DNA from 2 places in the Streptomyces cinnamoneus genome. Region 2 is predicted to be linked to the other one. Evidence: predicted binding sites of a transcription regulator. Region 2 holds the regulator's gene; the other holds the start of a gene.
What was found. Region 2 encodes HspR, which represses chaperone genes until heat shock. Its sites were predicted from a motif close to TTGAGNNNNNNNNNCTCAA; they were not measured.
Positions count from the first base shown of each region.

Region 1: the regulator HspR is predicted to act here: its motif matches at 2,256-2,274, upstream of lon (endopeptidase La).

Region 1 is NZ_PKFQ01000001.1:4,776,231-4,779,636, reverse strand. Features, by position in the region: gene lon (endopeptidase La) at 1-2,233, opposite strand, end outside; gene CYQ11_RS21490 (rhomboid-like protein) at 2,495-3,379, opposite strand.
Region 2 is NZ_PKFQ01000001.1:3,390,228-3,393,633, reverse strand. Features, by position in the region: gene grpE (nucleotide exchange factor GrpE) at 1-175, shown strand, start outside; gene dnaJ (molecular chaperone DnaJ) at 212-1,384, shown strand; gene CYQ11_RS14665 (heat shock protein transcriptional repressor HspR) at 1,390-1,845, shown strand; gene CYQ11_RS29535 (endonuclease domain-containing protein) at 2,104-3,090, shown strand; gene CYQ11_RS14655 (pyridoxamine 5'-phosphate oxidase family protein) at 3,065-3,406, opposite strand, start outside.

The sequences.
Region 1 (3,406 bases), 1.4 Mb from region 2:
CCCGGTGCGCGGCGAGCAGCTTCTGCTTGACGCCGCCGACGGGCAGGACGCGGCCCGTCAGCGAGACCTCGCCCGTCATGGCCACGTCCGGGCGGACCTGGCGGCCGGAGAGCAGGGAGGCGAGTGCGGTCGTCATCGTGACGCCCGCGCTGGGCCCGTCCTTGGGCACCGCGCCCGCCGGTACGTGCAGATGGACACCCCGTTCCTTGAAGTCGCCGACCGGCAGCTCCAGTTCCGCGCCGTGGGAGCGCAGGAAGGACAGGGCGATCTGGGCGGACTCCTTCATGACGTCGCCGAGCTGGCCGGTGAGGGTCAGCCCCGCCCCGCCCGTCTCGGGGTCGGCCAGGGACGCCTCGACGAACAGGACGTCGCCGCCCGCGCCCGTGACCGCCAGGCCCGTGGCCACGCCGGGTACGGACGTGCGCCGTTCGGCCGGGTCCTGGGCGGACTCGGGCGTGTGGTGCGGCCGCCCGATCAGCGGCCGCAACTGGTCCACACCGATGGTGAACGGCAGGTCCTGCTCGCCCAGTTCGTGCCGGGCCGCGACCTTGCGCAGCAGCCGGGCGATCGCGCGCTCCAGGTTCCGCACGCCCGCCTCGCGGGTGTACTCGCCGGCGAGCCTGCGCAGCGCACCGTCCTCCAGCGCGACCTCGCCCGGCTCCAGGCCGGCGCGCTCCAGCTGCCTGCGCAGCAGGTGGTCGCGGGCGATGACGACCTTCTCGTCCTCGGTGTAGCCGTCGAGGCGGACCAGTTCCATGCGGTCCAGGAGGGCCTCGGGGATCGCTTCGAGGACGTTGGCCGTCGCCAGGAAGACGACGTCGGACAGGTCGAGCTCGACCTCCAGGTAGTGGTCCCGGAAGGTGTGGTTCTGGGCGGGGTCCAGGACTTCGAGCAGGGCGGCCGCCGGGTCGCCGCGGAAGTCCGAGCCGACCTTGTCGATCTCGTCGAGCAGGACGACCGGGTTCATCGAGCCGGCCTCCTTGACCGCCCGGACGATCCGGCCCGGCAGCGCGCCGACGTAGGTGCGCCGGTGGCCGCGGATCTCCGCCTCGTCGCGGACCCCGCCGAGCGCGACGCGGACGAACTTGCGGCCCATCGCGCGGGCGACGCTCTCGCCCAGCGAGGTCTTGCCGACGCCGGGCGGGCCGACGAGCGCGAGCACCGCGCCCCCGCGCCGCCCGCCGACCACACCCAGCCCCCGGTCGGCGCGCCGCTTGCGCACCGCCAGGTATTCGGTGATCCGTTCCTTGACGTCCTCCAGTCCCGCGTGGTCGGCGTCGAGGACGGCCTTGGCGCCCGGGATGTCGTACGCGTCCTCCGTGCGCTCGTTCCACGGCATCTCCAGGACCGTGTCGAGCCAGGTGCGGATCCAGCCGCTCTCGGGGCTCTGGTCGGAGGCGCGTTCGAGCTTGTCGACCTCCTTCAGGGCCGCCTGGCGGACGTCGTCCGGCAGGTCGGCGGCCTCGACGCGGGCGCGGTAGTCCTCCGACTCGCTCTCCGGGTCGCCGCTCAGCCCGGCCAGTTCCTTGCGGACGGCCTCCAGCTGGCGGCGGAGCAGGAACTCGCGCTGCTGCTTGTCGACGCCTTCCTGGACGTCCTTCGCGATGGACTCCGCGACGTCCTGCTCGGCGAGGTGGTCGCCGAGCCACTTCACGGCCAGGCGGAGCCGGGCCACCGGGTCGGCGGTCTCCAGCAGCTCGACGCGCTGGGCGACGGTGAGGAAGGGCGAATAGCCGGAGTTGTCGGCGAGCTGGCCGACGTCGTCGATCTGCTGGACGCGGTCGACGACCTGCCAGGCGCCGCGCTTGCGCAGCCAGCTGGTGGCCAGCGCCTTGTACTCCTTCATCAGCTCGGTCACGGCGCCCGGCAGCGGATCGGGGGTGACCTCCTCCATCGCGGTGCCCTCGACCCACAGCGCGGCACCGGGCCCGGTCGTGCCGGATCCGATCCGCACCCGGCGGACGCCGCGGATGAGCGCGCCGGGGTCGCCGTCGGAGAGGCGGCCCACCTGCTCCACGGTGCCGAGCGTGCCGACCGCCGCGTACGTGCCGTCGACCCGCGGGACGAGCAGCACCCGCGGCTTGGCGCCGGTCCCGGCGGCCGCCTGCGCCGCCTCCACGGCCGCGCGGACGTCGCCGTCGGACAGGTCCAGCGGGACGACCATGCCGGGCAGCACCACCTCGTCGTCGAGCGGCAGCACGGGCAGGGTGAGCGGTGTGGACGTCGAAGCCATGATCTCCCCTTCGGCAGGCAAGTTGAGCTATGTCGACTCAATGCCCGGGAAGCCCGTGGTGTTCCCAGGCTCGTGTTCGCTGTGAGCGATCACGCCGGGGACGCCGGCCGTGCCCGGCACGCCCTGCGGCCATCCCTGGGGGTGACGCCGAAGTGAAGCGCGAAGTGCCGGCGCACAGGGGCGGCCGCGCCCGGACCGCACGGCCCGCCGGCCGTCACGCCGTGTTCTTCACCTCGGCGAGGCGACGGCGCCGCGCCCCCGTCAGCCCGACCGGAGGGCGTCCGCGTCGCGGCGCTGCCCGCCGGCGCCGTCCGCGGCGCGCGGCCGGGGGATCCGGCACGGCACACCCTCCCCCAGCGCACCGGCCGCACCGGGCTCCCCGGCCGCGGGTGCCGCAGCGGGGGGCGGCGGGACGGCCGCGGCCGCCGAGAGGGCCGGGGCCGCTCCACGGCTCGGGGACCGGTCCCGCACCAGCGAGCGGCAGGCGACGCCCGTCAGCAGGGCGATCGGATGCCCCCAGCTCGCCAGCGGGTCGACCAGATCGACCAGGTCCCGGGCGCACATCGCCCCGGCCACGCCCAGCAGGGCCCATTCGGCGCGCCGCGACAGCAGCCCCGACAGGGCGCCGACGCAGGCCATCAGGCCGAAGCTGATGCCGTAGTCGAGGCGGTGCATCGACGCCTCCGGCAGCCGGCCGGCGGCCACGGCGCCGGCCACGGGGAGTTCCGTGGCCAGCGTGGCCAGGACGTGGCCGAGGAGGAAGACCCCCGCCGCGCGGGCGGAGCCCACGCGCCGCTCCAGCGCGGTCATGACGAGGACGAAGACGGGCCCGTACGCGGAGTACACGCCGCCCGCGATCCACAGGGCGCTGGCGACCAGCACCACGAGCGGCTGCTCGGCGAGGTGGGCGGCGTCGGTGCTGGAGTCGCGCAGGAGCTGGTTGACCGTGGCCTCGTCACCGAGGTCGGTGTAGACGGCGGTGGCCAGCAGGACGAGACCGTAGAAGAACGTGAAGGGCGTGCCCAGGGGCGTGGGCAGCAGCCGGCGCAGGCCGCGCGGGAGGTGGCGCGCGCGGCGGACCGGGGCCGGGGCGGCGCCCGGCACCGCTTCGGCGTCGACGTCGGCGTCCGCGTCAACCGCAGTCACTCGGCCAAGCCCCTTTCCACGGGCTTC
Region 2 (3,406 bases):
CGCGCCGGACGTCACCGAGACCACGTGCGTGCAGATCCTGCAGCCGGGGTATCGCATCGGCGAGCGCACGATCCGCCCCGCGCGGGTCGCGGTGGCCGAGCCGCAGCCGGGTGCCCAGGGCAAGGCCGAGGACGAGGCGTCGGACGAGGAGAGCGGTGGCCCGGACGAGGGCTGACGCAGGGCGGAGCACGAGGAAGGAGGGACGTCGAGGATGAGCCTGAGCAGGGACTTGCTGGAGAAGGATCTGTACAAGGTCCTCGGCGTCCCCAAGGACGCCACCGAGGCGGAGATCAAGAAGGCGTACCGGAAGCTCGCCCGCGAGTTCCACCCGGACGCCAACAAGGGCGACGCCTCGGCCGAGGAGCGCTTCAAGGAGATCTCCGAGGCGAACGACGTCCTCGCCGACCCCAAGCGCCGCAAGGAGTACGACGAGGCGCGCGCCCTGTTCGGCAACGGCGGCTTCCGTCCCGGGCCGGGCGGTGCCGGCGGCTCCTTCAACTTCGACCTGGGCGACCTCTTCGGGGGCGCCCAGGGCGGAGCGGGAGCGGGCGGCTTCGGCGGCGGTCTGGGCGACGTCTTCGGCGGCCTCTTCAACCGGGGCACGACGACCCGCACCCAGCCGCGCCGCGGCCAGGACGTCGAGTCCGAGGTCTCGCTGAGCTTCGCCGAGGCGGTGGAGGGGGCCACGGTCCCGCTCCGGATGTCCTCCTCGGCGGCCTGCAAGGCGTGCTCGGGCACGGGCGACAAGAACGGTACGCCGCGCGTCTGCCCCACCTGCGTCGGCACCGGCCAGGTGTCGCGCGGCGCGGGCGGCGGCTTCTCGCTGACCGACCCCTGCCCCGACTGCCGGGGGCGCGGGCTGATCCCCGAGCACCCCTGCGACGTCTGCAACGGCAGCGGCCGGGCCAAGTCCTCCCGCACGATGCAGGTCCGCATCCCGGCCGGCGTCTTGGACGGCCAGCGGATCCGGCTGCGCGGCAAGGGCGCCCCGGGTGAGCGCGGCGGTCCGGCCGGCGACCTCTACGTCATCGTCCACGTCGGCTCGCACCCGGTCTTCGGCCGCAAGGGCGACAACCTCACCGTCACCGTGCCCGTCACCTTCGTGGAGGCGGCGCTGGGTGGCGAGGTGAAGGTCCCCACGCTCGGCGGCCCGCCGGTGACGCTCAAGCTGCCGCCGGGCACGCCGGGCGGTCGTACGATGCGGGCCAGGGGCAAGGGCGCCGTGCGCAAGGACGGCACCCGCGGCGACCTCCTCGTGACCGTCGAGGTGGCCGTGCCCCAGAGCCTCGGGGACAAGGCCCGGGAAGCCCTGGAGACCTACCGCGAGGCCACGGCGGGTGAGGACCCGCGGGCAGAACTGTTCCAGGCCGCGAAGGGAGAGTGACCCCCATGGAAGGTGTGGGCCGCCGGCGCAATCCGTACGAGCTGACCGACGAGTCGCCGGTCTACGTCATCTCCGTGGCGGCACAGCTGTCGGGCCTGCACCCGCAGACCCTGCGGCAGTACGACCGCCTCGGCCTGGTCTCCCCGGACCGCACGGCCGGGCGCGGCCGGCGCTATTCGGCGCGGGACATCGAACTGCTCCGCCAGGTGCAGCAGCTGAGCCAGGACGAGGGCATCAACCTGGCCGGCATCAAGCGCATCATCGAGCTGGAGAACCAGGTGGCCGCGCTGTCGGCGCGCGTCGCCGAGCTCCAGCAGGTGGTCGAGGGCGCGACCACCGCCATGCAGCAGGCCGAGGCGGCGGTCCACGCCTCGTACCGCCGGGACCTGGTGCCGTACCAGGACGTCCAGCAGGCGAGCGCGCTGGTGGTGTGGCGGCCGCGGCGGGACAGGGAGCACTGACGCTCCGCGGGACCTGGAGTTCTCGGCGAGGGGCCGGAAGGGCGAGAGCCTTTCCGGCCCCTCGCCGTATCCGCGGCGCGGCCGCTGCGGCGGGCCGGGCGGGGCCGGTGCCTCCACGAGTGCCCCGCGCACCTGGGCCGCCCTCCCGGTGGCCGAACGCCGCCCGACGTGGGGCCGCCCGACGTGGGGTTTCGCGGAGTCATCCGTAGTTATCCACAGGACTGGTGGGGGCGGCGCGAAGCAGGGACACTACGGAGTGTGACGGGGGATGACACGATGTGGCGGGCCCTGGCCGGTGGTCAGGGCGGGGTGCTGCTCACCGCGCAGGCGGGGGAGGGAGGGTGGACGCGGCCGCGGTTGCGCCGCCTGCTGGGCCGGTGCGGATGGGCGCGGATCCAGCCCGGCGCCTGGCTCGAACCGGGGCGGGCGATGGGTGTGCGCCAGTGGCTGTGGCTCCATCAACTGCTGCGGCCCGTCCTGGTGGTGAGCCACTGGGCGGCCGCGATGCTGCACGGCGTCGAGACGCGCGTCGAGCGCGTCGACTTCATCGCGCCGCCGGGGGCGGCCTGCGCGGCCGTCAGGAGCGGGGTGGTGCACCGGCTGCCGCTCGGTGAGGACGAGGTGACCACGGTGGCCGGGCTGAGAACGACCATGGTCGCGCGGACCATGGCGGACCTGCTGCGCACCGGGCCGCGTGACGACGCCCTGGTGGCGGTCGACTCGGCCTTGGGCTGGCGGCACGGCACAGGGGTGGAGCAGCGCGGTGCGCGCCGGCCGCCGCTCGCCCCGCTCGACGCGATCGGGCGGGCCCTGACCGCGGCCCCGGAGCTGCGGGGCGCCAGGACGGCGGCGTGGTGGCTGGCCATGGCGGACCCCCGGTCGGGGTCCCCGGCCGAGACGGTGGCGAGGCTGCGGATGCGCGACGCCGGGCTGTGTCCGGAGACGCAGGTGCCGCTCGTGTCGCCCGTGACGGGGCGGCGCGTGTACCCGGACTTCCTCTTCCGGGCGCAGGGCCTGGTCGTGGAGGTCGAGGGCTATGAGTGGCACGGCACCAGGGCCCAGCACCAGCGGGACGTCCTGCGGTTCAACGACCTGGCGACGTGCCCGGAGGTCCGGCGGATCCTGCGGTTCACCACGGCCGACGTCTACCGCCGGCCGGAGGGGATGATCCGGGACATCCGGCAGGCCCTGGCCGTCCGGCGCGGCCCGCCGGCGGTCGTCAGCCCCGGCCCATCGCCCGGGTGACGGTGATCTCGATGACGACGCGGTCGGGGTTGGGGCGCGGGGTGCGGCCGTAGCGCACGGCGTAGCGCTCGACCGCGTCGGCGACGACGTCGGCCTCGGTGCGGACGACTGCACGGCCTTCGAGCGTGGCCCAGCGCTTGCCCTCCATCTGGCACACGGCGACGCGGGCGCCGTCCGGGCCGGCGGCCTGGACGTTGGCGACCTTGCGGCTGTCCTTGCCGGTGATGACGCGGGCGGTTCCCGTTGCGGGGTCGTAGGTCACGCCGACAGGGACGACGTGCGGGGAGCCGTCCGGGCGGGGGGTGGTCAGGGTGCA